3 regions of the Streptomyces sp. NPDC042638 genome follow, and region 2 is predicted to be linked to each of the others. Evidence: riboswitches for the same ligand, from Rfam matches in the RefSeq annotation. Region 2 holds a riboswitch; each other region holds the start of a gene.

The links. Region 2 has a riboswitch for cyclic di-AMP ahead of AB0B40_RS01025 (transglycosylase family protein). Riboswitches for the same ligand answer to the same signal wherever they lie in the genome.
Region 1: linked by a shared signal. The riboswitch ahead of AB0B40_RS28640 (NlpC/P60 family protein) and the one ahead of AB0B40_RS01025 (transglycosylase family protein) in region 2 are both predicted to bind cyclic di-AMP.
Region 3: linked by a shared signal. The riboswitch ahead of AB0B40_RS05250 (transglycosylase SLT domain-containing protein) and the one ahead of AB0B40_RS01025 (transglycosylase family protein) in region 2 are both predicted to bind cyclic di-AMP.

What each region holds. Positions count from the first base shown of each region.
Region 1 covers NZ_JBEZBT010000045.1:2,067-12,283, forward strand. The annotation lists gene AB0B40_RS28620 (PspC domain-containing protein) at 17-1,306, shown strand; gene AB0B40_RS28625 (response regulator transcription factor) at 1,303-2,046, shown strand; gene AB0B40_RS28630 (NlpC/P60 family protein) at 2,155-3,243, opposite strand; gene AB0B40_RS28635 (hypothetical protein) at 3,832-4,185, shown strand; gene AB0B40_RS28640 (NlpC/P60 family protein) at 4,205-5,200, opposite strand; cyclic di-AMP (ydaO/yuaA leader) riboswitch at 5,209-5,378, opposite strand; gene pcrA (DNA helicase PcrA) at 5,641-8,121, shown strand; gene AB0B40_RS28650 (M23 family metallopeptidase) at 8,165-9,703, opposite strand; gene AB0B40_RS28655 (alpha/beta fold hydrolase) at 9,984-10,217, opposite strand, start outside.
Region 2 covers NZ_JBEZBT010000001.1:229,094-239,310, forward strand. The annotation lists gene AB0B40_RS01015 (cytochrome P450) at 134-1,456, shown strand; gene AB0B40_RS01020 (transglycosylase family protein) at 1,625-2,716, shown strand; cyclic di-AMP (ydaO/yuaA leader) riboswitch at 2,900-3,074, shown strand; gene AB0B40_RS01025 (transglycosylase family protein) at 3,079-3,780, shown strand; gene eno (phosphopyruvate hydratase) at 4,089-5,375, shown strand; gene AB0B40_RS01035 (septum formation initiator family protein) at 5,483-5,959, shown strand; gene AB0B40_RS01040 (DUF501 domain-containing protein) at 6,009-6,536, shown strand; gene AB0B40_RS01045 (Ppx/GppA phosphatase family protein) at 6,647-7,600, shown strand; gene AB0B40_RS01050 (NAD(P)/FAD-dependent oxidoreductase) at 7,997-9,376, shown strand; gene AB0B40_RS01055 (cyclopropane-fatty-acyl-phospholipid synthase family protein) at 9,589-10,217, shown strand, end outside.
Region 3 covers NZ_JBEZBT010000004.1:131,686-141,902, reverse strand. The annotation lists gene AB0B40_RS05265 (ATP-grasp domain-containing protein) at 1-555, shown strand, start outside; gene AB0B40_RS05260 (FAD-dependent oxidoreductase) at 602-1,804, shown strand; gene AB0B40_RS05255 (HAD family hydrolase) at 1,956-2,771, shown strand; gene AB0B40_RS05250 (transglycosylase SLT domain-containing protein) at 2,998-3,486, opposite strand; cyclic di-AMP (ydaO/yuaA leader) riboswitch at 3,492-3,702, opposite strand; gene AB0B40_RS05245 (polyprenyl synthetase family protein) at 4,258-5,268, shown strand; gene AB0B40_RS05240 (DUF2092 domain-containing protein) at 5,770-7,005, shown strand; gene AB0B40_RS05235 (ABC transporter ATP-binding protein) at 7,039-8,259, shown strand; gene AB0B40_RS05230 (ABC transporter permease) at 8,246-9,130, shown strand; gene AB0B40_RS05225 (NAD(P)H-dependent oxidoreductase) at 9,135-9,749, opposite strand; gene AB0B40_RS05220 (hypothetical protein) at 9,942-10,217, shown strand, end outside.

The DNA of each region.
Region 1 (10,217 bases), on a different contig from region 2:
TGTGACCATCGTTGGCATGCCGGAAGCCGCAAGCCTGCCCCTCGACGACCCGCGGCCTCCGCGCAAGCTCTACCGCAGCAGCGACGGACGCTGGCTCGGCGGAGTGGCGCGGGGCCTCGCCGGGCATCTCGGGCTGCCCGTCGTCTGGGTGCGGCTCGTCTTCGTCGGCCTGTTCATGGCCGACGGGCTCGGAGCGCTGCTGTACGCAGCGTTCTGGTTCTTCGTCCCGCTCGGCGTCGGCGGCGTCGGCGACCAGAAGCCGTCGCTGGTGGGCACGGAGGCCTCGCCGGACGGCCGCCGCAGACTGGTGGCCCGCAAGCCGGACCGGGGGCAGATCGTCGCGCTGCTCCTCATGGTCGTCGTGTCCATGGTCTTCGTGGGCAGCGTCAACCTGGGCAGCGCCGCCAAGGCGTATCTGGTGCCCGCCGTGCTCGTCGCGGCCGGTGTCGCCCTCGTCTGGCGTCAGGCGGACAACGCCCGGCGGGCCCGCTGGGTCGAGGCCGGCCGCCGGCGCCGCACCCTCAACCTGCTGCGCACGGCCGGCGGCGTGCTGCTCGTCACGGCCGGTGTTTCGGCCGTCTTCGTCCTCCAGGGCTCGGCCGCCCACCTGGGCGCGATCCTGCAGGCCGCGCTCGTCGTCCTCGTCGGCATCACCCTGCTCGCGGGCCCCTACCTGGTCCGCATGACCCAGGACCTGTCGGAGGAACGCCTGATGCGCATCCGCGCCCAGGAGCGCGCCGAGGTCGCCGCCCATGTCCACGATTCCGTGCTGCACACCCTCACCCTGATCCAGCGCAACGCCGACAACGCGGGCGAGGTGCGCCGCCTCGCCCGTGCCCAGGAGCGGGACCTGCGCACCTGGTTGTACAAGCCGGAGGGCACCGGCAAGGACGAGGCCGACGAGCCGGACACGGTCGCCGAGGCGGTGCGGCGCAACGCCGCCGAGGTGGAGGACAAGCACGGCGTCCCCATCGAGGTCGTGATCGTCGGCGACTGCCCGCTGGACGACAGGACCGGTGCGCAGATGCAGGCCGCGCGCGAGGCGATGGTGAACGCGGCCAAGTACGGTGGCGACGGCGGCGCCGTGCAGGTCTACGCCGAAGTCGAGGGAAAGACGGTCTTCGTGTCCGTCCGGGACCGCGGTCCCGGCTTCGACCTCGACGCGATACCCGCCGACCGCATGGGCGTCAGAGAATCGATCATCGGCCGCATGGAGCGCAACGGCGGTACGGCCCGGCTGCGGGCCGTACCGGGCGGCGGCACCGAGGTCGAGCTGGAGATGGAGAGGGCGGAGAAGACGTCATGAGCGACGCGACCGAGACGAACGGCACGGCGGGAGCGGCGGAGGCGGCCGGGCCCGGCCGGTCCGACGGCGGTGCGGGCGGCCGGCATGTGCGGGTGGTCCTCGTGGACGACCACCGGATGTTCCGCACCGGCGTCCAGGCCGAGATCGGCCAGACCGCCGAGACCGGCGTCGAGGTGGTCGGCGAGGCCGCGGACGTCGACCAGGCGGTCGCGGTCATCACCGCCACCCGGCCCGAGGTGGTCCTCCTCGACGTCCACCTGCCGGGCGGCGGCGGCGTCGAAGTGCTGCGCCGGTGCGCGGCGTTGACGGGGGACGCCGAGCGGCCCGTGCGCTTCCTCGCCCTGTCCGTGTCGGACGCTGCGGAGGACGTGATCGGGGTGATCCGCGGCGGCGCCCGCGGCTATGTCACCAAGACCATCACCGGCACCGACCTGGTCGACTCGGTCTTCCGGGTCCAGGAGGGCGACGCCGTCTTCTCGCCGCGGCTGGCCGGGTTCGTGCTGGACGCCTTCGCCTCCACCGACGCCCCGCCCGTGGACGAGGACCTGGACCGCCTCACCCAGCGGGAACGCGAGGTGCTGCGTCTGATCGCCCGCGGTTACGCCTACAAGGAGATCGCCAAGCAGCTGTTCATCTCGGTGAAGACGGTCGAGTCCCATGTCTCGGCCGTCCTGCGCAAGCTCCAGCTCTCCAACCGGCACGAGCTGACCCGCTGGGCGACCGCGCGCCGGCTGGTCTGACGGCGCGGGGCCCGCCCGGTCAGCCGACGCCTGCCCCTCGCCCTGGCCCCCACGCCACCGCCCCGGTCCTCAGGCCATGGCCCCGGCCCCGCCCCGCCGCCCCGGCCCTCAGGCCACCCGCGTCGCCCCGGCGAACGGCATCTGGTCGACCGGGGCCAGGCGGACCGGCGCCGACGGGTTCGGGGCGTGGATCATCTGGCCGCCGCCCACGTAGATACCGACGTGGCTGATCCCGGAGTAGAAGAACACCAGGTCGCCGGGCCGTAGTTCGGAGCGGGAGACCCGGCGGCCGGCGTTGATCTGGGCGTACGTGGTCCGGGGCAGGGAGATGCCGGCGGCACGGTAGGCGGCCTGGGCCAGGCCCGAGCAGTCGAAGGCGTTCGGACCGGTGGCGCCCCACACGTAGGGGCTGCCGAGCTTGCTGTAGGCGTAGGCGACGGCTGCCGCGGCCCGCCCGGTGGATGCCTGGGCGGACCCGGCCAGCTGCAGCGGTTGCCGTGGATCCGCCGCCGACCGGGAGGCGCGTGCGCCCGTGCCGCCGGTGCCGGTGCCGGTGCCGGTGCTGGTGCCAGTGGCATCGGTGCGCTCCCGCGGAGTCAGTCGCGCCAGCAGCCGCCGGGCCTCGCCCAGCTTGCCGGTGACGGTCTCCTTCTGCCGGTCCAGTTCGGCCTGCCGGGAGCGCAGTGACGTCAGCTCGATGCGCGCGGCACCGCGCAACCGCTCGATCTCCCGCAGTTGCCGGCGCACCCGCGACACCGCGGCGGCCTGCCGGTCACCGGCCCGCTCCGCGAGCGCGGCGCCGTCCAGGTACCGGTCGGGGTCGCTGGAGAGGGCCAGTTGCCAGGCCGGGGCGATGCCGCCGCCGCGGTACTGTGCCGCCGCGATCGAACCCAGCGCGTCCCGGGCCGAATTGAGCGTCTCCTGCCTGCGGGCGACCTCGTCCTGGAGTGCGCTCAGCCGCCGCCGGGCCGTGTCCGACTCCTCCTTCGCCCCGTTGTACTTCTCGGTGGCGGCCTCGGCCTCCCGGTACAACGTGTCCACCCGGGCCTTCACCTGCGCCGGCGTCAGCTGCGGCTCGGCGTGTGCCGTCCCGTCGAAGCAGGCCGCGGTGACCGCGCCCGCCAGGGCGAGAGTGGCGGCCGTCCTGGCCGTATGGCCGCTGAGCGGGCGTTGTGGGGGCTTGCGGTGGGCTGCCACCTGGACTGTCACGACCTTCCGTACGACGCGTGCGGCCGAGCGGTACGCCCTGCGGCGGCCCGCGCAGGGGGAGCGGGCCGCCGCCGGGCCTTTCTCGGCGGTGGTGGCCGGTAGCCGCGCCTGGTCCGGGCGGCGGTGGGGAGCCGGTCACCTGGGGGAGGACGGTAGGCCGGGCGGTGACGAGTTGGTAACGCGGTGTGCGGAACTGGCGCTGACGGATCGTGACTGACCGTATGTGTCCGTGCCGTCCGGCTGGTGTCGTCGCCTTTACGGAACGTGGTGACCGAAGAGCGAAAATCGGGAGGGGCGGGAGCCGTGAGGTGCTATGGGGCGCATATATCCAACATCCGCCCGGGATCAGCCGGCAGGCGGTGCCGGACAGTCACCGGCAGGCGGTGCCGGACAGTCACCGGCTCGCGGCGCCGCACAGTCACGAACCTCACGTGCCGCGCAGTCGCAAACCCCACGTCCCGCACAGCCACGAGCCCCGGCGTACCACCGTCGCAGGCCCCGCCGAGCAGCCCGCGGAGGGCTTTCGGCGGGGCCGGTGGCGGAAGGCGCGAAGCCCCCTGGCTAGGCTCCGGCTCCATGGACGTACTCATCCATCTCTTCGTCGGCCTGCACATCGTCGGTATCGCCGCGCTGCTCGGTGGTTTCCTCACCCAGATGAAGGCGATGGGCCAGGGCACGGCCCGGTTCGTGCCCGGGATGCTGCACGGCGCGCTGACCATGCTGGTCACCGGTGTGGTCCTGGTCGGGCTGAACCAGGCGGACGACCACCACGTCAACAGCATCAAGATCGGCGTGAAGCTGGCCCTGCTGATCGTGATCCTCGGCCTGGTCTACGTGAAGCGCGACGAGGAGCGGATCGACAAGGGCCTCTTCGGGCTGGTCGGCCTGCTCACCACGGCCAACATCTTCATCGCCGTCCTCTGGACCTGATCCCCGGCGCGCCCCCGCGTCAGCCCGGCCGCACCACGCTGTGGACGGCCGCCTCCCCCATCACGGAGACCGGCTCCTCCCGGACGTACGCGCCCGGCCTGGGGGCGTGGATCATCATGCCGTCGCCCGTGCAGAGCCCGACATGCCCGGCGTCGTCGTGGAAGAAGACGAGGTCGCCCGGGCGGGCGTCGGCAGGGGGCACCGGGGTGCCGGCGCCGGCCTGCCGGCGTGCGGTGCGCGGGAGGGTGACGCCGGCGGACTTCCAGGCGGCCTGGGTGAGGCCCGAGCAGTCGTAGGAGCCGGGCCCTGCGGCGCCCCACACGCAGGGCTTGCCGAGCTGGGCGCGGGCGAAGGCGACGGCCTTCCCGGCCTTGGTCGCGTCCGTGCCGGACGGCTCGCCGGCGGTCCGCTGCGACAGCAGCACGCGCGCGCGGGCGAGCTTTTTCCGGACGGTGGCCTTGGCCGCCTTCGGGCCGCTCACGGCTTCCGGCCGGCTCTCCGGGGGTGCCATGGTGGCGGCGTCGAGGCGTGCCCCGGCGGCCGTGCCCGGGACGGGTCCGCCGCCGCGCTGGGCGGGGACCGCGCCGCGCCGGTCCGGGGGCGCGGTGCGCTGGGTCGGCAGGGCGCGGTGCTGGGCGCGTCGGGCGACCTCGTCGCGGAGCCGCTGCAGGCTGTCCGCGCGCCGCCGCGGGGCCTCCGCGCGCTCACCCCGCTCGACCCCTTCGGCGCGGGCAGCACGGTCGGTGCGGTCGGTGCGGGCAGCGCGGTCGGTCCGTTCGACCTGGTCTCTGCCCGTGCCGGGGGGTATGTCAGCCGCCGAGTCCGCCCGGCGGTAGAGCTCGTCGATCTTCCGCTCCACCTCCTCCGGGCTCGGCCTGCCGTGACCGGTCTCGGGCGTGGCCCCGGCCGTCTGGGAGAGGACGGCCACGGAGGTGAGGGCGGCGGTGGCGAGGGCGGGGGTGCGGATGCCCGCCGTCTGGGTCCCGCCGGGGCGCGGCTTGCGGTGCGACGCCAAGGGAGGCGACTCCTTCCGTGCTCCGCCTACCGGGTTAGCTGTCGGGTTCGGGCGGGTGCTTGGAAGGGTTGCCCTACGGCGTCGTCCCGGGCGGGAGTCGGCCGATTCACCCCAGGATTCGGTGGGTCCCCGGCTCCGGGCACCGTGCGGGGCGCGCCGGACTCGGCGGAGGCCGCATGGCCCGGCGACGTTCGCCGGAGAGGGGTCGTGCGGCCTGACGGCAACCTAGCCAACTCGTGTGTCTTCTGTGAAGGTTGGTGCGAGGTATGTCCGATACATTTCCGTGACCTGAGGACAGGTTCATGCGCGTGTGACCAGGCGCTTCCGTTGGGTGAGCGGCCGGTGCAGGCCGTGGGCGCGGAGATCGGCTGTCCGGGAAGTGGGCCATGTTCGGGGGACGGCGACCGGTTGTCGGTGGGGCGCCCTAGACTCGGAGAGCGATGAGCAGCCTCTTTGACGACAGCTTCCTGGCGGACCTCCAGGCCCCACGCGGGCGCGAGGAGGAGCCCCCGCCACCGCCCGAGGACGACCACGCTCCGGAGTCGCTTCCGGACGATCTGTTCGGCGGGAAGTTCGACGTGCCACCGGACCGGGACGCCCACTACCGCGACGGGGCCCCGCGCCCCGCGCTCGACTCGGCGGCCCTCCTGGAGGGGCTGAACGAGAACCAGCGCGCCGCCGTCGTGCACGCCGGCTCCCCGCTGCTCATCGTCGCCGGCGCCGGCTCCGGCAAGACCCGCGTGCTCACCCACCGCATCGCCCACCTGCTCGCCGAGCGGGACGTGCACCCGGGCCAGGTCCTCGCGATCACCTTCACCAACAAGGCCGCGGGCGAGATGAAGGAGCGCGTCGAGCGGCTCGTCGGCCCGCGCGCGAACGCGATGTGGGTGATGACCTTCCACAGCGCGTGCGTGCGCATCCTCCGTCGCGAGAGCAGGAAACTCGGCTTCACGTCGTCGTTCTCGATCTACGACGCCGCCGACAGCAAGCGCCTGATGGCCCTGGTCTGCCGCGACCTGGACCTCGACCCCAAGCGCTTCCCGCCGAAGTCCTTCAGCGCCAAGGTCAGCAACCTGAAGAACGAGCTGATCGACGAGGAGGACTTCGCCGCCCAGGCCACGGACGGCTTCGAGAAGACCCTCGCCCAGGCCTACGCGCTCTACCAGTCGCGGCTGCGCGAGGCGAACGCGCTGGACTTCGACGACCTGATCATGACGACGGTCAACCTGCTGCGCGCCTTCCCGGACGTCGCCGAGCACTACCGCCGCCGCTTCCGGCACGTCCTGGTCGACGAGTACCAGGACACCAACCACGCCCAGTACGCCCTCGTCCGCGAACTGGTCGGCACCGGCGACCACGACGAGGACGTGCCGCCCGGCGAGAGTGACGTCCCGCCCGCCGAACTGTGCGTCGTGGGTGACGCCGACCAGTCGATCTACGCCTTCCGGGGCGCGACGATCCGCAACATCCTCCAGTTCGAGGAGGACTACCCGGACGCGACCACGATCCTGCTGGAGCAGAACTACCGCTCCACGCAGACCATCCTGACCGCCGCCAACGCGGTCATCGAACGCAACGAGTCCCGCCGTCCGAAGAACCTGTGGACCAACGCCGGCCAGGGTGCGCGGATCACGGGCTACGTCGCCGACACCGAGCACGACGAGGCCCAGTTCGTCGCCGACGAGATAGACCGCCTCACGGACGCGGGCGAGGCGAAGGCCGGCGACGTCGCCGTCTTCTACCGCACCAACGCCCAGTCCCGGGTCTTCGAAGAGATCTTCATCCGCGTCGGCCTGCCCTACAAGGTCGTCGGCGGCGTCCGCTTCTACGAGCGCAAGGAGGTCCGTGACGTCCTCGCCTACCTGCGCGTCCTCGCCAATCCCGAGGACTCGGTGCCGATGCGCCGCATCCTCAACGTGCCCAAGCGGGGCATCGGCGACCGCGCGGAGGCGATGATCGACGCCCTCGCCCAGCGCGAGAAGATCAGCTTCCCGCAGGCCCTGAAGCGGGTGGACGAGGCGTACGGCATGGCCGCGCGCTCCACCAACGCGGTCAAGCGGTTCAACACGCTGATGGAGGAGCTGCGCACGATCGTGGAGTCCGGCGCCGGCCCGGCGACTGTGCTGGAGGCCATACTCGAGCGCACCGGATACCTGGCCGAGTTGCAGAACTCCACCGACCCCCAGGACGAGACCCGTATCGAGAACCTCCAGGAACTCGCGGCCGTGGCCCTGGAGTTCGAGCAGGAGCGGGAAGAGGGGGAGCAGGCCACGCTGGCCGACTTCCTGGAGCAGGTCGCGCTGGTCGCCGACTCCGACCAGATCCCGGACGAGGAGGACGGCGACGGCGTCATCACCCTGATGACCCTGCACACCGCCAAGGGCCTGGAGTTCCCGGTCGTGTTCCTGACCGGCATGGAGGACGGTGTCTTCCCGCACATGCGCGCCATCGGCCAGACCAAGGAGCTGGAGGAGGAGCGGCGCCTGGCGTACGTCGGCATCACGCGCGCGCGGGAGCGGCTGTACCTCACGCGGTCGGCGATGCGCAGCGCCTGGGGCCAGCCGTCGTACAACCCGCCCTCCCGCTTCCTGGAGGAGATCCCGCCCACTCACGTGGAGTGGAAGCGGACGGGGGCCGCGGCGCTCGTGTCCTCCGGGCCGGCGTCCGGGATCGCGGCCTCGCTGTCCTCGACCCGTTCGCGTTCCTCGGCATCGGGCGCGTCCGGGTTCGCCACGCGGCGCACGGCGGAGAAGCCGGTGGTCGCGGTGGCCGTCGGGGACCGGGTCACCCACGACCAGTTCGGGCTCGGCACGGTCGTCGCGGTGAAGGGCACGGGTGCGAACGCGGAGGCGACGATCGACTTCGGTGACACCAAGCCGAAGCGGCTGCTGCTGCGGTACGCGCCGGTGGAGAAGCTGTAGTCCACCGGCGGACGGCCCCGCTGAAGAGCGGGGCCCCGGCAGACTAGGTGGGATCCAGTCCGTGACTCCGCAGCCACGGCAGCGGGTCTATCGCCGACCCGCCCGCCGGCCGGACCTCGAAGTGCAGGTGCGGGCCGGTGGAGTTGCCGGAGTTGCCTGAGTAGGCGATCGGGTCGCCGGCCTTGACGGTCGCGCCGGAGGCGACGCGGTAGCTGGACAGGTGGCAGTACCAGGTCTGCGTGCCGTCCTTCGAGGTCAGGATCAGCATGTTGCCGTAGGCACTGTTCCACTGGGTGGTGACGGTGCCGTCGGTGGCGGCCATCACCGTGGTGCCGTAGGAGACCGGGAAGTCGATGCCGGTGTGGACCGACATCCAGTTGACGCCCGCCTGGCCGAAGTAGGCGCTCAGCCCGTGCTGCGTGACCGGCAGTACGAACTTGGGGCGCAGCCGTTCCCTGAGCGCGGCCTCCGCGGCGGCCTTCTTCTTCTCCAGGTCCTGCTGCGCCTTGAGGTCGATCCGCTCCTGCGTGCGGCTCGCCCGGTCGGCGAAGTCGGTGGCGCCGGCGGAGAGCGTCTTGAGCTGGGCGTCCAGCTTGCTGTTGGCGACCGACGGCTGGACCGCGTGCGCATCCGAGGCGCTGGCGGTGGTGGTGGCGTCCGCGGAGTCGTCGGTGAGGGCGCCGACCGAGGCGGCGGCGATCCCGGCGACCCCCATCACGCAGGCCGAGGGTACGGCGACGGTCAGCAGTGCGGAGCGCTTGGCGGGCGTACGGCGCCGCGAGCGTGCCCCGCCGCGCGACCCCGCGCGGGGCGCCGGCGCCGGGGTGATCTCTTCCTGCTCGTCCAGCAGGCCGTCCACGGTGGGCAGTTCGCCGGTGGCGTCCGGCTCGCCTTCACCGGCGGGCGGGTCGCCGAAGGCGGTGTCCTCGTACGACACCTGCTCGAAGGCCGCGGTCGCCTGCGCGTCAGCTGGCCGCTCGAACGAGGTGTGCGAGTCGCCGACCGCCTCGAAGGTGGCCGTGGCCTGCTGATCGAACGGTTCGCCACCCTGTCCCGGTTCCGCCGGCGTGGTCTGCCCGGCGGAGTTCCACTGTGTGGCGTCGTACGTGCCCGTGTCGAAGGTCTGGGTGCCCCAATCCCACTGCTGGGTGGGGTCGGCGGTGCCGGACTGCTCGGGCTGCTGCCAGGCGCCGGTGTCCCACTGGCCGCTGACGTCGTTCCCGGTGGCCTGCGCGGGAAGCGTCCAGCCGGTGCTGTCGTAGACACCGGGGTCGTAGGCGGCGACGTGCTGGGCCGCGTACGGGTCGTAGGCCGGGGTCTGGCCGGTGGCGGTCTGCCACTGCGAGGTGTCGTACGTGCCGGTGGCCTGCTCGCCGCCCGGGAGACTGCCGAAGAGCGGGTCGGCGTGGAAGGCCGTGGTGCCGTCGGAACCGCCGGGAAATCCGGTGGCGTCATAGCCGCCGTACGTGGTGAGGTCGTCGTAGTGGGCGTCCTGTGCCCCGTACGGCGCGTAGTGCGCGGTGGAGGCGTCGGAAGCCGGGGCCGGGGTGGTCATGGTCCCCGACGGGTGACGGTCGTTCACCAACTTCTCTTTCGCCTCGACAACAGGGGCTGCCAGAGCAGTGCGGCGACTGTACCCGGCGGTACCTGCACGCGACAATCTTCGGCCTGCTTCGCGCGGGCCGGAAACGGGCATTCGGCCGTGTTTCGGGGCCCCCGGACCCGACCTTGGTCTTGCGTTCGAAGAATGTTCGATGTCGAGCGGCGATGTGTCGGCTGTGCGCGGGCTGTGCGCTCCCGTGGCCCCGGCGCTTCGTCGCCCGCCGCTCCCGCGGTCCTCCGTCCTCCCGTCCCGGCCGGTCTCAGGCCACCGTCACTCCGTCACCGGTCCGCTCCCCGGGGTGCGGGGCGTCGAGGGCCTCGCGGATACCGGCGGCCACGGCGGGATGCACCGGCAGGGCGAGATGACCGATGCCGGTGACCCGGACGTTGTGCGCGTCGAGGTCGGGGTGTTCCACGCAGGCCGACTCCAGCGGGTCCATCAGGGAGTCCAGGTCGCTCCAGAAGCTCACGAAACGGGTCCGGCAGCCGGGCGC
Region 2 (10,217 bases):
GCGGTGGCCCGGCGGACCGGCGGAGGCCCGGTGGACCGGCGCGGGGCCGGTGCCGCGAGGCGGCCGGGCTCGGGCACTCCGCCGCACGCAAGGCCCTCGGCGAGTCGTCCGAGGGGCCGGATACCGTCGAGGAGTGAGCGAACAGCACCACCCCGACGGGCCTCGTCCCGACCAGCCGGCCCCCGAGCAGCCCCGGCCCGCCTCCGGCCGGCCGGCGCCCGCCCTCTTCACGTGGGAGTTCGCCGCCGACCCCTACCCCGCCTACGCCTGGCTGCGCGAGCACGCCCCCGTGCACCGGACACGGCTGCCGAGCGGTGTCGAGGCGTGGCTGGTCACCCGGTACGCCGATGCCCGGCAGGCCCTGGCCGACCAGCGGCTGAGCAAGAACCCGGCCCATCACGACGAGCCCGAGCACGCCAGGGGCAAGACCGGCATCCCCGGCGAGCGCAAGGCCGAGCTGATGACCCATCTGCTGAACATCGACCCGCCGGACCACACCCGGCTGCGCCGCCTGGTCAGCAAGGCGTTCACCCCGCGCCGGGTCGCCGAGTTCGCGCCCCGGGTGCAGGAGCTGGCCGACCAGCTCATCGACCGGTTCGCCAAGACCGGCTCCGCCGACCTCATCCACGAGTTCGCCTTCCCGCTCCCCATCTACGCCATCTGCGACCTGCTCGGCGTCCCGCGCGAGGACCAGGACGACTTCCGGGACTGGGCGGGCATGATGATCCGGCACGGCGGCGGGCCCCGCGGCGGGGTCGCCCGGTCGGTGAAGAAGATGCGCGGCTATCTCGCCGAGCTGATCCACAAGAAGCGCGAGGCGCTGCCCGCCACGCCCGCGCCCGGCGAGGACCTGATCTCCGGCCTCATCCGCGCCTCCGACCACGGCGAGCACCTCACCGAGAACGAGGCCGCCGCCATGGCCTTCATCCTCCTGTTCGCCGGCTTCGAGACGACCGTCAACCTCATCGGCAACGGCACCTACGCCCTGCTCACCCACCCCGAGCAGCGTCGGCGGCTGGAGGAGTCCCTGGTGCGCGGGGAGACGGAGCTGCTGGCCACCGGCGTGGAGGAACTGCTGCGTTACGACGGTCCGGTGGAGCTGGCCACCTGGCGCTTCGCGACCGAGCCGGTGACCGTCGGCGGGCAGGACATCGCGCCGGGAGATCCGGTGCTCGTCGTACTCGCCGCCGCCGACCGGGATCCGGAGCGGTTCGCCGACCCGGACGTGCTGGACCTCGGCCGCCGCGACAACCAGCACCTCGGGTACGGCCACGGCATCCACTACTGCCTGGGCGCGCCGCTCGCCCGCCTGGAGGGCCAGACCGCGCTCGCCACCCTGCTCACCCGCCTGCCCGACCTGCGGCTGGGCGCGGACCCGGCCGAGCTGCGCTGGCGCGGCGGACTCATCATGCGCGGCCTGCGCACCCTGCCGGTGGAGTTCACGCCCGCCCTGTGAACACAGCCTCCGCAAGGGAACATGACGGACATTCAACTCTGTGATCTTCACGTTATCTGTGCGGCATGAACTTGTGACAAGTGATCGTATGCCTATACGTTCACCCATCAGCGCGGCGAGCGGCACCATCCGCCGCGCCGGTCCTGCTGTCGCTCGAAAGGCATCTGCATGCTCTCCGGGAACGGTCGACACCGTCGCCCCCGCCAGGCCCCGGCTCTCCTCGTCGCGGCCGGAGTGACCGGCTCCGCCATCGCCATCCCACTCCTCGGCGCGGCGAGCGCCAACGCGGCGGAGGGCACCACGTGGGACAAGGTGGCCGAGTGCGAGAGCGGCGGCTCCTGGAGCGCGGACACCGGCAACGGGTACTACGGCGGTCTGCAGATCGCGCAGGACGACTGGGACAAGTACGGCGGCTCCCAGTACGCGGCCAGCGCCGACCAGGCCAGCCGCCTCCAGCAGATCGCCGTCGCCGAGAAGATCCTCGCCGACCGGGGTACGACCCCCTGGGCCACCTGCGCGCTGCTGTCCGGCCTGACCTCCGACTCCGGCTCCGCGGACGTCGACACGGGCGTCGGCGGCTCCGGTGGCACCGGCGGTTCGGGCGACTCGTCCGGTCCGGCCGACTCCTCCGGCACAACCGACACCTCCGGCACCCCCGGTGCCTCCGACTCGTCCGGTCTGCCGGATTCGCCGCCCTCCACCGGGGCCGGCACCGGCTCTGACGACCGTTCTGGCTCCGGGACCGGGTCGGGATCCTCGTCCGACAAGGCCGACAGCCCTACCCCGAAGCCGGGCAAGGACGCCGGTGTGCCCACCGGACCCGCCGGATCCAACGGGACCAACACCCCCAAGTCCGACAAGTCCCCCTCGCGGGGCCCCGGAAGCCCACAGGGAACGGATAACACCCCCGCGGCCACCCCGGACGCCGCGACCGAACCCAACGCCCAGCAGGCCGCCGGTTCTTGGAGTCTGGTCGACACCGGGGCCCTCAGCAGTGGCGGACGTCACCGCGGGGCAAGTGCGGACGAAGGGGTGACAAACGGTCAGGACGCTCCCCGCTCCGGTCGGCACGCCTCGAGTGAACCGGGCACCTACACCGTCCGCGAGGGCGACTCCCTGATGTCCATCGCCGACTCCCTTGACGTCGACGGCGGGTGGCGTGCGCTCTACGCCGGGAACGAGAAGGCGATCGGGGCCGACCCGAATCGCATCACTGCCGGTCAGACCCTGGAAGTCGGGGGCGAAACGGGCGGCGAATAGAGGGAGTTGACGCCCCACTTAGCGCCCTAATGTCCGGTTTGGCGAAAGTGTGGGATGAGTCTCAGAAGCCCTGATCGTCTTTGAAATTCCACGGATCGCGTGTCTACGGTCGAGGCCGCTCGTCACCACGAGCCCCGGCAGCCACCACGCCGAATCCTGCCAGTGGTTGCCCGGGAACAGTCGTCGCGTCAAGCGCCGTAGGCAGGAGCGGGGGACCCAAGGTAGGCGCCGGGGCCAGCAGTTGAAGCTGGAACCGGCTGGGGGTGAAGCCGCACTCCGCGCAAGCGGGAGGTGCGGCCGGGCAACTCAACCGGCCCGAACCCGACAGCTCACCTCGTAGGCGTCGGTGAGGGGATCGATCCATGCTGTTTACCGGCAAGGGCAAGCACCGCCGTCCGTCCAAGGCCGTCCGCGCCGTCGCGCTGGCCGGTGTCACCGGCGCCGCCGTCGCCGCCCCGCTGATGGCGGCCGGCAACGCCTCCGCCGCCACCACCTCCGAGTGGGACGCGGTCGCCCAGTGCGAGTCCGGCGGTAACTGGTCCATCAACACCGGCAACGGCTACTACGGTGGCCTGCAGTTCTCCGCCTCCACCTGGGCCGCGTACGGCGGCACGCAGTACGCCGCCACCGCCGACAAGGCGAGCCAGTCCCAGCAGATCGCCGTGGCCGAGAAGGTTCTCGCCGCGCAGGGCAAGGGCGCCTGGCCGGTCTGCGGCACGGGCCTGTCGAGCACCCCCAACGGCGGCTCCGCCCCGAGCGCCCCCTCGACCCCGGACTCGGGCAGCGGCACCACCACCACCCGTTCCACCGGCCAGCAGGCCGCCTCCCGCTCCGCCGAGCGTCCGGCCGCGTCCACGACCAAGAGCAAGACCGTCACCACCCCGACCGGCAAGACGGTCAAGAAGGGCGACGGCGAGTACGAGGTCGTCACCGGTGACACCCTCGGCAGCATCGCCGGCAAGCACCACGTCCAGGGCGGCTGGCAGAAGCTGTTCGAGCTGAACAAGGACATCGTCCAGGACGCCGACCTCATCTACCCGGGCCAGCAGCTGCACCTGAAGTGACATCCGGCCCCGAGCCGGCCCGTCGGGCCCGCGCATCCGTGCGGGCCTGACCGAAGGCCCCCGTGCGGGCCACCCCCGTCCCCACGGGCCCCCGTCCCGGTGCGTGTTCCCCCGTACGCACCGGGACGGGGCTTTTTGTGCCCACCGCGCGCGGAAGTTCACCGGATTCCTTTGTTTCGTACAGAAACAAAAGGTACCGTCGCCTTGTCCACGGGACGGTCGGTCGGTGGCCGAGGGCCCCGGGACGGTTAGGCTCTAATCGCAAGGCACACCAGCCCCGCACCGTAAGCGTCACATCCAAGAAGGAGATGCTCGTGCCGTCCATCGACGTCGTCGTAGCCCGGGAAATCCTGGACTCCCGAGGCAATCCCACGGTCGAGGTCGAGGTCGGCCTCGACGACGGCAGCACGGGTCGTGCCGCCGTCCCGTCCGGCGCCTCGACCGGCGCCTTCGAGGCCATCGAGCTGCGTGACGGTGACCCCAACCGTTACCAGGGCAAGGGCGTCGAGAAGGCCGTCCTCGCCGTCATCGAGCAGATCGGCCCGGAGCTGGTCGGCTACGACGCCACCGAGCAGCGCCTGATCGACCAGGCCATGTTCGACCTGGACGCCACCGACAACAAGGGCTCCCTCGGCGCCAACGCCATCCTGGGTGTCTCCCTGGCCGTCGCGCACGCCGCCTCCGAGGCCAGCGACCTGCCCCTCTTCCGCTACCTGGGCGGCCCGAACGCGCACCTGCTGCCGGTGCCGATGATGAACATCCTGAACGGCGGCTCGCACGCCGACTCCAACGTGGACATCCAGGAGTTCATGATCGCCCCGATCGGCGCGGAGTCCTTCTCCGAGGCCCTGCGCTGGGGTGCCGAGGTCTACCACACCCTCAAGAAGGTGCTGAAGACCAAGGGCCTGTCCACCGGTCTGGGCGACGAGGGCGGCTTCGCCCCGAACCTGGAGTCCAACCGCGCCGCCCTCGACCTCATCGTCGAGGCCATCAAGCAGGCCGGTTACGTCCCCGGTGAGCAGATCGCGCTCGCGCTCGACGTCGCCGCGTCCGAGTTCTACAAGGACGGCAAGTACGAGTTCGAGGGCAAGTCCCGCTCGGCCGCCGAGATGACGGAGTACTACGAGGAGCTCGTGGCGGCCTACCCGCTCGTCTCCATCGAGGACCCGCTGTTCGAGGACGACTGGGCCGGCTGGAAGGTCATCACCGACAAGCTGGGCGACAAGGTCCAGATCGTCGGCGACGACCTCTTCGTCACCAACCCGGAGCGCCTGGCCCGCGGCATCGAGGAGGGCTCCGCGAACGCCCTGCTCGTCAAGGTCAACCAGATCGGTTCGCTGACCGAGACCCTGGACGCCGTCGAGCTGGCCCAGCGCAACGGCTTCAAGTGCATGATGTCCCACCGCTCCGGCGAGACCGAGGACGTCACCATCGCCGACCTCGCCGTCGCGGTGAACTGCGGCCAGATCAAGACCGGTGCCCCGGCCCGCTCGGACCGCGTCGCCAAGTACAACCAGCTGCTGCGCATCGAGGAGATCCTCGACGACGCCGCGGTGTACGCCGGCCGCTCCGCCTTCCCGCGCTTCAAGGGCTGAGGCTGACCCAACCTGGCGTAAGGCTTAGCCAGTCGTACGTACGTCCCCGTACCCGGTCCCGTACCGTGTGCGGGGACGTACGCGCGTGTGAACGGGAGGCGGGGAAGATGGCCGTGAAGGACCGGGACCGGTTCTCCACCGCGACCAGGCTCAGGCTGCTCGGCGAGCAGACGGCGGCCCGCGTCTACCGCTCCCAGACCAAGCGGCAGGCCCGCCGCTCCCGGCTCACCGGCCGGGCGGCGCTGCTCGCCCTGGTGCTGTGCACGCTGATCGTCGCGCTCGCCTACCCGATGCGTCAGTACGTCTCCCAGCGCGCCGAGATCGCCGAACAGCGACGGCAGCAGGAGCAGGCGCGCGAACGCGTCGAGCAGCTGCGCGACCTCAAGGCGCGCTGGCAGGACGACGCCTACGCCGAACAGCAGATCCGGCGCAGGCTGCACTATGTGAAGCCCGGCGAGACCGGGTACGTGGTCATCGACCCGGGCGCGGCCAAGCAGTCCCGCGCCGACCTCGGGGCCGCCCACCGGCCCTGGTACGCGAACGTCTGGGACGGCGTCGACAAGTCCGACGCCTCCGACCAGTGACCGGCCCGCCGGGCCGGTAGACCGACAGAAAGCCAGTCTGAAAGCAGTCATGCAAACGCCTCCGCCGCCCACTCCGCGCACCGAGCCCACCGACGCGGACGTCGAGGCCTTCAAGCAGCAGCTGGGCCGCCCGCCGCGGGGCCTGAGGGCCATCGCGCACCGCTGCCCGTGCGGTCAGCCGGACGTCGTGGAGACGGCACCGCGCCTGCCCGACGGCACGCCCTTCCCGACGCTGTACTACCTGACGTGCCCGAAGGCGTCCTCCGCCATCGGCACGCTGGAGGCGAACGGCGTGATGAAGGAGATGACCGAGCGGCTCCAGAGCGACCCCGAGCTGGCCGCCGCCTACCGCGCCGCGCACGAGGACTACATCCGCCGCCGGGACGAGATCGAGAAGCTGACGGGCTTCCCGAGCGCGGGCGGCATGCCGGACCGGGTGAAGTGCCTGCACGTGCTCGTCGCCCACTCCCTGGCCGCCGGACCGGGCGTGAACCCGCTCGGCGACGAGGCCCTCGCGATGCTGCCGGAGTGGTGGCGCAAGGGCGCGTGCGTCGTGCCCGAAGCCGCCGAGCAGTGACCGCCGGCCGGTCCGGCGCCGGGGGAGCGCCCCCGGCGCCCCCGCCTTCCGGCTTCCTGTCCGCGCCCGCCCGCCGCCCCTCCCGGTCGGCCGACACGAAGGACCTGTCCATGACCCGCGTCGCCGCCATCGACTGCGGTACCAACTCCATCCGGCTGCTGGTCGCCGACGCCGACCCGGGGACCGGTCAACTGACCGACCTGGACCGTCGGATGACGATCGTGCGGCTCGGCCAGGGGGTCGACCGCACCGGACGGCTCGCCCCCGAGGCGCTGGAGCGCACCTTCGCCGCCTGCCGTGAGTACGCGGCCGTCATCAAGGAGCACGGCGCCGAGCGCCTCCGCTTCGTCGCCACCTCCGCCTCCCGGGACGCCGAGAACCGTGACGACTTCGTGCGGGGCGTGCTGGACATCCTCGGGGTGGAGCCCGAGGTCATCACCGGTGACCAGGAGGCCGAGTTCTCCTTCACCGGCGCCACGAGGGAACTCTCCGGCCGCACCGACCTCGCCCGGCCCTACCTGGTCGTGGACATCGGCGGCGGCTCGACCGAGTTCGTCGTCGGCGACGACCACGTACGCGCCGCCCGGTCGGTGGACGTCGGGTGTGTGCGGATGACCGAGCGGCACCTGGTGCACGGGGACGAGGTGAGCGACCCTCCCGGCGAGGAGCAGGTGGCCGCCATGAGGGCCGACATCGAGGCCGCCCTGGACCTCGCCGAGGAGACGGTGCCGCTGCGCGAGGCGCGCACCCTGGTGGGCCTGGCCGGGTCCGTCACCACGGTGTCCGCCATCGCCCAGGAGCTGCCCGAGTACGACTCGGCGCGCATCCACCACTCCCGGATCTCCCGGGACCGCGTGCGCGAGATCACCGAGTGGCTGCTGCGCTCCACGCACGCCGAGCGCGCCGCCGTCCCGTCCATGCATCCCGGCCGGGTCGACGTCATCGGCGCGGGCGCCCTCGTCCTCCTCGCGATCATGGAGCGGACCGGTGCCGAGGAGGTCGTGGTGAGCGAGCACGACATCCTCGACGGCATCGCGTGGTCGGCGGCTGAGCAGGGTCGATGACGTTTGAGCGGCCTCGGGGGCGCCGTGCGGGGCCCCCGGGCGCGACCGCGCGGAAAAGTTCGTGAAGTTCTTCACAAGGATTTCCCCGGTGGCGGGCCCCGCAGGGGCGTCCGTTGGCCTTTTCGGGGGATCAAAGGCCGTTTGAACATGTTCAGATGAGGGTCGCGGGAGGGCTGGGGAGAGGGTCGTCCCGAGGGTGCCGCGGGGTCCTCGCAAGGGCCTCGCCGGCCTGGAGGAGCAGCTCACACGGCATTGACAACGGGGCGAAGCGCCCTCCGGTTCCCTCTCCTCGGCATGACCTGCGTCACGCGGGTCGCGGAGTTTAACACAGGCCCTCTGGATGCTTGTGAAGGGGCGCACGAGCGACCCCCGTGGGGCGGGTGGATACTCGATGGCATGAGCACCACGGAGCGTCCCAGGATCCTCGTAGTAGGCGGTGGGTACGTAGGCCTGTACGCAGCTCGGCGCATTCTCAAGAAGATGCGCTACGGCGAGGCGACCGTCACGGTCGTCGACCCCCGGTCGTACATGACCTACCAGCCCTTCCTCCCCGAAGCCGCCGCCGGCAACATCTCCCCTCGCCATGTCGTCGTCCCGCTGCGACGCGTGCTGCCCAAGGCGGAGGTCCTCACCGGTCGGGTCACCACCATCGACCAGGACCGCAAGGTCGCCACGATCGCCCCGCTGGTCGGCGAGGCGTACGAGCTGCCCTTCGACTACCTGGTCATCGCGATGGGCGCGGTCTCCCGCACCTTCCCGATCCCCGGCCTCGCCGAGCAGGGCATCGGCATGAAGGGCATCGAGGAGTCCATCGGCCTGCGCAACCACGTCCTGGAGCAGCTGGACAAGGCCGACTCCACGACCGACGAGGAGATCCGCCGCAAGGCCCTGACCTTCGTCTTCATCGGCGGCGGCTTCGCGGGCGCGGAGACCATCGGCGAGGTCGAGGACATGGCCCGGGACGCGGCCAAGTACTACAAGAACGTGTCCCGCGAGGACATGCGCTTCATCCTCGTCGACGCCGCCGACAAGATCCTGCCCGAGGTCGGCCCCAAGCTCGGCCAGTACGGCAAGGAGCACCTGGAGAGCCGGGGCGTGGAGATCTACCTCTCCACCTCGATGGACTCCTGCGTCGACGGCCACGTCGTGCTGAAGAACGGCCTCGAGGTCGACTCCAGCACCATCGTGTGGACCGCCGGTGTCAAGCCGAACCCGGCCCTCAGCCGCTTCGGTCTGCCGCTCGGCCCGCGCGGCCACGTCGACTGCGAGCCGACCCTCCAGGTCAAGGGCACGGACTACATCTGGGCCGCCGGTGACAACGCGCAGGTCCCGGACCTCGTCGGCCGCAAGGCGGGCAACGAGAACGCCTGGTGCCCGCCGAACGCCCAGCACGCGCTGCGCCAGGCCAAGGTCCTCGGCGACAACGTGATCTCCGGCCTGCGGGGCTTCCCGCAGAAGGAGTACGAGCACGCCAACAAGGGTGCGGTCGCCGGTCTCGGCCTGCACAAGGGCGTGGCGATGATCGTCATGGGCAAGATGAAGATCAAGCTCAAGGGCCGCCTCGCCTGGTACATGCACCGTGGCTACCACGGCATGGCGATGCCGACCTTCAACCGCAAGATCCGCGTCTTCGCCGACTGGACGCTCGGCATGTTCCTCAAGCGCGAGGTCGTCTCCCTCGGCGCCATGGAGAACCCCCGCGAGGAGTTCTACGAGGCCGCCAAGCCGGCGCCGGTCGCCGCCGCGAAGACCGAGGAGAAGGCCAAGGCCTCCTGACCTCAGGTCACGAACCGACCGAAGGACCTCCCGCCATCCGTGGTGCGGGAGGTCCTTCGGCGTTGTACGGCCACCCCGGATCCCCGCCCCAAATACATGCCCCCTACAGCTGTTTTGCTCAGTTGTAACTCCTTTGCGGGACTGCGCCGAGCGCCCCGCGGTGTTTACGTGGTGAACGGACATCCGGGATCGTCGTCTTGGAGGTGTGCGCCATGGCCGACGCCGCGTCGCGGCTGAGGAGTCTTGCCGAGCAGGTGCTGGGAACGCCGCTCCCCGTGCGGGTGCGGGCGTGGGACGGGTCGCTGGACGGACCACCTGAGGCACCCGCGCTCGTCATCCGCAATCGCCGCGCCCTGCGCCGCATGCTGTTCAAACCGGGCGAGCTGGGTCTCGCCCGTGCCTGGGTCGCCGGCGACCTGGACATCGAGGGGGACCTGTACACCGCGCTCGAGGCGGTGGCCGGGCTGGTGTGGGAGCGCGGGGAGGACGCCCGCGGCCTGCTCCAGGCGGCACGCGATCCGGACGTACGCGCCGCCGTCCGTGAACTGCTGAAGCTCGCCGGCCCGCCCCTGCCGCCCGCCCCGCCCCAGGAGGAGGTCCGCAGACCCCGGCGCCACCTGCACACCAGGCGCACCGACAAACGGGCCATCAGCCACCACTACGACGTCGGCAACGACTTCTACGAGTTGGTCCTCGGCCCCTCCATGGTGTACTCCTGCGCCTACTGGGAGGACGCCGGAACCCTGGAGTCCGCCCAGCGCGACAAGCTCGAACTGGTCTGCGCCAAGCTGGGCCTGAAAGAGGGTCGGCGGCTGCTGGACGTCGGCTGCGGCTGGGGCTC
Region 3 (10,217 bases), on a different contig from region 2:
AGCCCCCTCGCGATGTTCACCGGCGTCAAGGTCCGCTCCTGGCCACCGCACGCCGGCATGACGGCGAACGCGTACGTCGTCGACAACCCGGAACTCGCCGACCTCGCCGCACGTTTCATCAAGCGGATCGGCTTCAGCGGCATCATCGACCTCGACCTGCGCTTCGACCGGCGCGACGGACGGTACAAGCTCCTCGACTTCAACCCGCGCGTGGGCGCCCAGTTCCGGCTCTTCGAGAACGAGTCGGGCGTGGACGTCGTCCGCGCGATGCACCTTCACCTGACCGGCCGACCTGTACCGGAGGGGGAACAGCGCGCCGGCCACCGCTACATCGTGGAGAACATCGACCTCCCCGCCCTCCTCGCCTACCGCCGCAGCGGCTACACGACGCCGCACGCGCCGGTCAGGGCGAGCGGGACGGAGCTGGCCTGGTACGCGGGGGACGACCCGCTGCCGTTCCTCACGATGCTCGCCCGCTTCGTGCGCCCGGGCGCGAAGCACCTCTATCAGCTGTGGCGGACCAGCCGCCGCGGCCGCAGCACATCCACGAAGTAGGCAAGGCCACGACAGCGTGGCGCATCGCGTCCTGGGGAGGGACTTCGTGATCCGACCGGTTGCAGTCATCGGGGCGGGGCCGTTCGGCCTGTCCACCGCCGCTCATCTGCGGGCGCGCGGCATCCCCGTCCGCGTCTTCGGCGATCCCATGGTGAGCTGGCGCGACCACATGCCCACGGGCATGCTCCTCAAGTCCACCCCCGCCGCCTCCGACTTCGACTGCCCCCAGCCCGGCCACTCCCTCGCCGACTACTGCGACGTGGCCGGGATCCGCCGTCTCGTGACCGACGAGGACATCATCCCGGTGGAGACCTTCATCGCCTACGGGGAGTGGTTCCAGCAGCAGCTGGTCCCCGAACTGGAACGGGTGCGGGTCGTCTCCGTCGACCGCGGCACGAGCGGTGACTTCGCACTCAAACTGGACTCCGGTGAACTGTTCACCGCGCGCGCGGTCGTCGTCGCCACCGGCCTGTCGGGCTTCGCCCACCTGCCGGCCGAGCTGGCGCCGGCGGCGGCCGACGGGCCGGCCCCGGCCGCGCCCGTCTCGCACAGCTCCCAGCACCACGATCTCGGCCGGTTCGCGGGAAAGGAGCTGATCGTCATCGGCGCCGGCCAGTCCGCGCTGGAGACCGCCGCGCTCGCGGCGGAGGCGGGCGCACGCGTGCGCGTGGTCGCGCGCGGGCGCGGCCGGGTCGCGTTCGGCGCCCCGCCCTGGGAGCAGCCGAGGTTCCGCCCCGAGTCCCCGTTCGGCCGTGCCTGGTCGCTGTGGGCGTTCACCTACTACCCGCACCCGTACCGCTTCCTGCCCGAGAGCACCCGCCACTACCTGGTCCGCCGGGTCCTCGGCCCGCTGGGCGCCTGGTGGCTGCGCGAGCGCTTCGAGAAGGGCGTGCAGGTGCGGGACGTCGAGCGGGTGGTGGGTGCCGAGGCCCGGGACGGCAGCACCGTGCTCACCGTGCGCACGCATGCCGGCGACACCGAGCGGCTCACCGCCGATCACGTCATCGCCGCCACCGGTTACCGCGTCGACATGGCGGCGATGGACTTCCTCGGCCACGAGCTGCGCACCGGGCTCCAGGTGAGCCGCGGCGCACCCCGCCTCGGCCCCGGCTATGTCTCCTCCGAACCCGGCCTCTACTTCACCGGCCTGCCCGCGGCGGCCTCGTACGGGCCGGTGATGCGCTTCGTCTGCGGTACGGAGTTCGCCTCCCCGCGCCTGGCGAACCACCTGGCCGCGGCACACGGCTGAGCGCGCCCTCCGCGCCGGGGCACCGTCAGCGCCGCCGACTCGGCGGTCGTCCCGTATCGGGGCCCCGCGCGCGGGACTTGAGGCCGGACAGCACGTAAGTGCGGGGAACGGGCGATGAGTCGGCGGGGCGTGATGTCCGTATTCTCTGATCATGGACCCCACCCCCTTGGCATATGCACTGATCGCCACCGACCTGGACGGGACGCTGCTGCGCGGCGACGACACCGTCTCCGACCGGTCGCTCGCCGCGCTCGCGCGGGTGGCGCGGGCCGGTGCCCGGCATCTGGTGGTGACGGGCCGCCCGGCCCCGCGGGTACGGTCCCTGCTCACGGGCCTGGGCTGCACGGGGCTGGCGGTGTGCGCGCAGGGAGCACAGGTCTACGACGCCGGGGCGGGCCGCCTGCTGTGGTCGGTGCGGCTGGACCGGGAGCTGGCCGAGACGGCGCTGGGCAAGATCGAGGCGGAGGTGGGGCAGGTCTACGCCGCGGTGGACCAGGACGGTGTGGACGGGCTCACCCTCATCGAGCCCGGCTACCGGATGCCCCACCCGACGCTGCCCGCGGTGCGGGTGGGGCGGCGCGACGACCTGTGGTGCGAGCCCATCAGCAAGGTGCTGCTGCGGCATGCGGACCTGTCCGACGACGACTTGGCGGCCGTGGCGCGCTCGGCGGTGGGCTCGCTGGCCACGGTCACCATGTCGGGGCCGGGCACCGTGGAGCTCCAGCCGAGCGGGGTGACGAAGGCGACCGGGCTGGCGCTGGCCGCCGAGTGGATCGGGGTCGGCGCCGATCGGGCGCTCGCCTTCGGCGACATGCCCAACGACATCCCGATGTTCGACTGGGCCGGACGCGGTGTCGCCATGGCCAACGCGCATCCCGAACTCAAGGCGGTGGCCGATGAGATCACCTTGTCGAACGAGGACGACGGCATCGCCGTCGTCCTCGAAGGACTGTTCCCGACCGACTGACCGCCCCATCGGCAGACGCCGGCCGCCAGGCTCAGGCCGTGTGCCGGCCGCCGTGTGCCCCGCGCCGTGCTCCGGCCGGGTACGGGCCGCCGTGCTCCGGCCGCCGTGCGCCGTCCCGGCGGCCGACAGTACGCACCGTCCGTGCCTGTCGGTGTCGGTGCCGGTGTCGGTGTCGGTGTCGGTGTCGGTACGGAACGCGTCTGCCGGTACCCGCCGGACGCGTCTGTCAGTACGCGCTGAACACGTTGTCGATCGACCCGTACCGCGCTGCCGCGTAGTTGCAGGCGGCGGTGATGTTCGCGACGGGGTCGTAGATGTTGAAGGACGTTCCGGCGACGTGGTACGCGTTGAACGTAGGGTCGATGACCTGGAGGAGCCCCTTGGACGGGATGCCCTTGGCGGCGTTGGAGTCCCAGAGGTTGATGGCGGACGGGTTGCCCGAGGACTCCCGTATGACGTTGCGGTAGATGCCGTTGTAGGTGCCCGGGATGCCCTTCTCGCGCATGATCGCGAGGGACTCGCGGATCCAGCCGTCGAGGTTGTTCGGGTACCCGGCGGGGGTGGTGGCGGCCGTCGTGGCCGTGGTGGGCGCCGCGGCGGCGCTGGTCGCGCCGATGAGCGGCAGGGCGAGGACGGCGGCACAGGTGCCGGCGGCGGCGAGGGCGCGGATGAGGCGGCTGTTCCGGGTACGGAGGTGCTGAGCGGCAGCGGACATGCGGGAGTTCCTCTCCGGCGCCTGCGAGGTGAGCTGTCGGGTTCGGGCGGGGAGGTGCCCGGCCGTGCCCTGGAAGAGGCACGGCTTCACCCCGAGCCGTCCCGGTGCGGCATATGCCGTCCGGCCCGGCGACTTACCTGGGTCCCCCGCTCCTGCCCTACGAATGAGTTCGTGGATGGGTATGCGGGCGGTGGCAGGATTCGGCGTCCGCCCGACGGCCCGGAACGTATGCGAGAGCACATGCCGGGAACAAGTACTGAATTCATACAACGTGCGATTTGACCTTGATCGACGCCGTATGGGGTGCTTGATCCTTTGCGTTCGCCAACGCTCAACTCGCCGACAGGGCAAGGGGTCGCAGGGGGTCTGCCGGGTGGGCCGGGTCCACGGGGTGCGTGACCCAATTCACGAAATAGCAAAATACTTCAAATCAGACATGGGGGATTAGGGGGATTCAGGCCGGAAGTCTGACTGGTGGTGGAACCAGAGGTGCGGTGCTCGTCGTTGCCGTAGTGCCGGAGGGGGAGAAGTGCGGGGAAAGCGGGCGCCGGGAGGTCACGACACAGTGCCCGGATTACTGTTAAGTCAGGAAATGTCCCTTCTTACCGTGTGATCAAAACCATGCCGGTCGTGATCCGATAGCGCCCCAGCTGGACCGGTGGGCGCTATCGGTGATCGAAACAGGACCGGATACGCTGACTTGAGTGATGGCAGCGACCTATCGACAAACCGTGTAATCGCCAGCAGACACCAGCAGACAGGAGACCCCTCGTGACCGTCGTCGGGCCGTTCGGGCTGAGCGTGCGGGACCAGGCTCTGGAAGCCGATGTCCAGGCCGGATTGGCGGCTGTCGAGGAAGGCTTGCTCGATGCCACCAAGAGCGAGGTCCCGTTCATCACGGAAGCCGCGCAGCACCTCGTACGGGCCGGCGGGAAACGGTTCCGGCCCCTGCTGGTGATGCTCGCGGCCCGGTTCGGAGACCCGTACGCACCGGGCATCGTGCCGTCGGCCGTGGTCGTGGAGCTCACCCATCTGGCCACGCTGTACCACGACGACGTCATGGACGAGGCGGCCGTCCGCCGAGGCGTGGACAGCGCCAACACCCGCTGGGGGAACTCCGTCGCGGTCCTCACCGGCGACTTCCTCTTCGCCCGCGCCTCCCAGATCCTCGCCGACCTCGGCCCGGAGGCGGTGCGGGTGCAGGCCCTGGCGTTCGAGCGGCTGGTCACGGGCCAGATCCTGGAGACCGCGGGTCCCGCGGACGGCCGCGACCCGGTCGAGCACTACCTGGACGTGCTCGCCGGCAAGACGGGCTCCCTGGTGGCGGTGTCGTGCCGGTTCGGCGCGATGATGTCCGGCGCCGACGAGACGGTCGTCGACGTGCTCACCCAGTACGGCGAACGGCTCGGGGTCGCCTTCCAGCTCGCCGACGACGTCCTGGACATCGCCTCCGACTCGCACGAGTCCGGCAAGACCCCGGGCACCGACCTGCGCGAGGGCATTCCGACGCTGCCGGTGCTGCGGCTGCGCGAGCGGGCCTCCAAGCTGGGGCTGGCCGAGGACATCGCCCTGTGCGAACTGCTCGCCTCCGACCTCAGCGACGACGCCCGGCACGCCGAGGCGCTGGCCGCCCTGCGCGCGCACCCCGCGCTGGAGCAGGCCCGCCGGGACACGGTCCGGTACGCCGAGGAGGCGCGTGCCGCGCTGGCACCGCTGCGCGAGTGCGACGCCAAGGCCGCGCTGCTGGAGCTGTGTGACGCGGTGGTGCACCGCGCCGGCTGACCCGGCCGGGGACCCACACCGGGCCTCCACCACACCCTGCGCGGGCCGGGGACTCACGCCGGGCCTCCACCACACCCTGCGCGGGCCGGGGACTCACGCCGGGCCTCCACCACACCCTGCGCGGGCCGGGGACTCACGCCGGGCCGTCACCGCACCCTGCGCAAGCCGGGACCGCGCCCCCGCCGTCGCCGCACCCTCCGCGGGCCCGGACCGCACCCCCTGCCGTCACCGCACCCCGCGCGGGCCCGGGCCGCGCCCCCACCGCGCACCCGTGGGGCGGCATCGTTCCCGCGCGACCCCTAGGGGTCGGGGGAGGTGCCGCCGTCCTGTGTCATACCGCAGTCGTACACGAGTTGCCTCCGTGGGCTGACGCTTCTTCACGGCGGATTTGGTCATATGGAAGCCACGGACATCACCACTCCTCACCGATTCGGGTGAGAATGGCGGCTCAGGTGGACCAGCGTGAGGACAGCCGCCGCCGACGACGGAGGTAAGGCACACATGGCACCGTACGAATCCGACGACGCAGTGGGCGCCGCACGGGACGAGGACCCGCGCTCCGGCCGGCGCAAGGCCGCCCGGTACGCCGTCCCGGTCGCGGTGGTGGGAGTGGCGGCGGCAACGATCGGGCTCGTCCCGGCGCTCGCCAGCTCCGGCGACCCGGACCTGCCCAAGATCACCGCACAGCAGCTCATCGAGAAGATGGCCAAGTCGGACGTGCAGCAGCTGTCCGGCACCGTGAAGATCAGCACCGACCTCGGCCTGCCCGACCTCGGCGGTCTGGAGAGCGGCATGCTCTCCGGGGCGGCCCAGGGCTCCGGCGACGGCTCCTCCGCCGACCCGCGGGCCAAGCTCACCGAGCTGGTGTCCGGCACGCACACCCTGCGTGTCGCCGCCGACGGCCCCGACCGGCAGAAGGTGTCGCTGCTGGAGAGCGGTGCCGAGTACAGCCTCATCCACGACGGCAAGGACGTCTGGGGCTACGACAGCAAGAGCAACGAGGTCTACCACTCCACCGCGGCCGACTCCGGCCGGCACCGCGCGGCCGAGCCGCCGGCGATGCCCAAGAACTTCGCCGACGAGGCCCTGAAGGCGGTGGACGACACCACGTCCGTCACGGTCGACGGCACCGCGCACGTCGCCGGACGCGACGCCTACAAGCTGCTGATACAGCCCAGGCAGTCCGGCACCACGGTCGGCGCGATCAGCATCGCCGTGGACGCGAAGACGGGCGTGCCGCTGAAGTTCACGCTGACCCCGAAGAGCGGCGGCGCCGCCGTGGTCGACGCGGGCTACACCCAGGTGTCCTTCTCCCGGCCGGCCGCCTCCACCTTCGACTTCACCCCGCCCAAGGGCGCGAAGGTCACCGAGGACAAGGATGCGGCGAAGGCGCCGGAGCACTCCCGCGAGCGCGAGCACGGTGGGGATGTCGCCAAGGGCCTGGGCGGAAAGGGTCTGGGCGGAAAGGGCACGGGCGGGCTGAACGTCCTCGGCGAGGGCTGGACGTCCGTCGCCACCTTCGACACCGGTACCAAGGGCGGTGTGCCGACCGGCTCCCAGGGCGGTGACATCGGCGGCTTCCTCGGCTCGCTCGGCGACCAGGTCTCCGGGAAGTTCGGCAAGGGCACCGTCTTCTCCACCCGCCTGGTCAACGCCCTGGTCACCGACGACGGCAAGGTGTACGCCGGCGCGGTGACCAAGGACGCCCTGGTGAAGGCGGCCGACGCGGGGAAGTGACCCGACCGGGCACGACGAATCGAGGGGGAGCCGATGGGCGAACCGTCCGCCGCGGAGCGTGATCCGGCCGGCGTGCCGGAGCCTGGGCCCCCGGGCGGTCCGGCGCGTGCCCTCGAACGCGCGCCGGAGCGTGAGCCCCTCGGTGGGACACCGCGCGGGGCCCTCGGTGGGACACCGCGCGGGGCCCTCGGTGAGCCGCCGCGTGAGCCCCTCGGTGAGCCGGCGCGTGCGTCCGCCGACGCGCCGCTGGACGACGATCCGGCACCGCTGGACGACGATCCGACGCCGCTGGACGACGATCCGGCGGCGGTGGCGCCGGTGGGGGACAGCGTGATCGCCACGCGCGGCCTCACCAAGCGCTACCGCGGCGGACAGCTCGCCGTGGACGGTCTCGACCTGACCGTCCCGGCGGGCAGCGTCTTCGGCTTCCTCGGCCCGAACGGCTCCGGGAAAACGACCACCATCCGCATGCTGATGGGCCTGATCGAGCCGACCGCGGGCACGGTCCGGGTGCTCGGCCGGCCCATGCCCAGGGCAGCCCGTACGGTCCTGCCCCAGGTCGGCGCGCTCATCGAGGGTCCCGCCCTGTACGGCTTCCTCTCCGGCCGGGACAACCTGCTGCGCTACGACGCCGCCGACCCCACCGCCGACCCCCGCACCCGGCGCGCCCGGGTCGCTGCGGCACTGGACCGGGTCGGCCTCGCGGCTGCCGCGGGCAAGAAGGCCAAGGCGTACTCGCTCGGTATGAAGCAGCGCCTGGGCCTGGCCGCCGCGCTGCTCCGGCCGCGCCGGCTGCTCGTCCTGGACGAGCCCACCAACGGCCTGGACCCGCAGGGCATGCGCGAGATCCGCACCCTGATCAGGGAACTGGCTGCCGACGGTACGACCGTCTTCCTCTCCTCCCACCTCCTCGACGAGATCGAGCAGGTGTGCACCCACGCGGCGGTCATGGCGCAGGGCCGGCTCGTCGTCCAGGGCGCGATGGCCGACCTGGCGGCCGGGGCGCGCGCCCGGCTGGCGGTGACCACCCCGGACACGGCCGAGGCGGCGCGGGTGCTGAAGGAACTGGGCGTGGCGGACGTGACCGCCGACGGCGACCGGGTCACCGGCGAGCCGCCCGGCCGGGACCTCGCCGAGGTGACCGCGGCCCTGGTCGCCGCGGGCGTCCGGGTCCGGGGTCTCACCGTCGAACGCGCCTCCCTGGAGGACGCGTTCGTGGCACTGACCGGGGAGGGCTTCGATGTCGCGGGCTGATCAGCTGCCCACGGCCGCCGTGCGCCGGCCCAGCCCCCTGTGGACCCTCGGGCTGCTGCGCAGCGAGCTGGTCACCACTGTCCGTCGCTGGCGCACCCTCGCCCTGCTCGGGGTGCTGGCCGCGGTGCCGGTGCTGGTCGGTATCGCGGTACGGATCGAGACGCGGGACGGCGCGCCGGTGGGCGGCGGGAACGGCGCGGGCCCGGCGTTCATCACACAGATCACCAACAACGGCCTGTTCCTGGTGTTCACCGCGCTGGCCGCGACCCTGCCGTTCTTCCTGCCCATGGCGGTCGGTGTCGTCGCCGGAGAGGCGATCGCCGGGGAGGCGGGCGCGGGCACCCTGCGCTATCTGCTGGTGGCCCCCGCAGGCCGCACCCGGCTGCTGCTCACCAAGTACACGACGGTGCTGGCCTTCTGCCTGCTGGCGACCCTCGTGGTCACCGTCTCGGCGCTGATCGTCGGCGTCCTGCTCTTCCCGCTCGGCGAGCTGACGACCATCTCCGGCACCCGGATCAGCTTCGCCGAAGGGCTCGGCCGCGCCCTGCTGATCGCCCTGGTCGTCGCGGCCTCCCTGGTCGGTGTGGCGGCCCTCGGCCTGTTCGTGTCGACGCTCACCAACAGCGGTGTCGCGGCCATGGCGACCACGGTCGGACTGCTCATCACGGTGCAGATCGTGGACCAGATACCCCAGCTGCACGCGGTGCAGCCCTATTTGTTCTCCCACTACTGGCTGTCGTTCGCCGACCTGATGCGCGACCCCGTCTACTGGGACGACCTGGTGCACGATCTGGGCCTCCAGGCGCTGTACGCGGGCGTGTTCGGCTCGGCGGCCTGGGCACGCTTCGCGGCGAAGGACATCAGCGCCTAGCCGGTCAGGAAGCCGAAAGCTCCTGGGCGCCGGCGGACTCGTGCGGGAAGCGTGCGAGGGGCGCTTCCCGCGCGAAGAAGGTCTTCGCGCGCGCCAGCGCCTCGGTGTCCTCCAGTACGTCACCGGGCTTGCTGCCGCTGCCCAGCAGGACCCCGCCGAAACGCATGCCCATGTAGGCGGCCGAGTTGTTGAGGGTGCCCACGTACGGATCGGCGACGGACGGCTCGGTGTCCGCCAGCGCGGCGACGCCCCAGAGTGTGCGCCCGGCCAGCGTCGCCTTGAAGTCGAGGCCCGGGGTGCGCAGCCAGCCGGACCAGTGGTCCAGGTAGGTCTTGGTGAGGGCGGACACGGAGTACCAGTACACCGGCGAGGCGATCACGATGTCCGTGGCCGCGAGTGTGGCGTCCAGCAGCCGGCCGGTGACGGTGCCCGAGGCCGGCCTGACGTGGTCGCTGTCGTGCCGCAGGTCCGTGAATTCGGGCAGCGGCTGCTCGGCGAGGCGGATCCAGCGCTGTTCGGTGCCGACGGGGAGCTGCTCGGCGGCCCGGCGGGCCAGCAGCTCGGTGTTGCCCTCGGCGCGCGCGCTGCCCAGGACGAAGAGAAAACGACGGTGGCTCATGGGTCCCCAGGTGCGTCATGTCGTACCACGAATAAAGGCGTGTGCATTTTATGCACACGCAAGGAAATGTGGCCAGGGGCGGCTGGTGCGAGGCTGTGACGTCGCGGTGACGCGGAAGCCGGGGCGACCCGACACACTGGTGGGCAGGATGCGTACGACCGGATGGCGACGCCGGGGGAGTGAGGGACACCGATGGCTCGACTCAGCTTCGAGAAGAAGCGTGTGCGGCAGCCCGAGGGGCATCCGGCGGTAGCCGTCCGGGTGTTCGGCACGGCGGGTGCGTCGGTGGGCGGGACGCCGGTCGTGGCGGCGCCCGGCGAGGAGATCCAGCAGGCCGTGCTGAACCACCTCCAGCGCCTGGCGATCAGCCTCGGCGCCCCCATACACGCCACGATCCAGGACGACCTCGCGGGCTGCGTGGTTCCCCTGGAGGTCTCGACGGACGGGTCCAGCCGGATGACGGGGGAA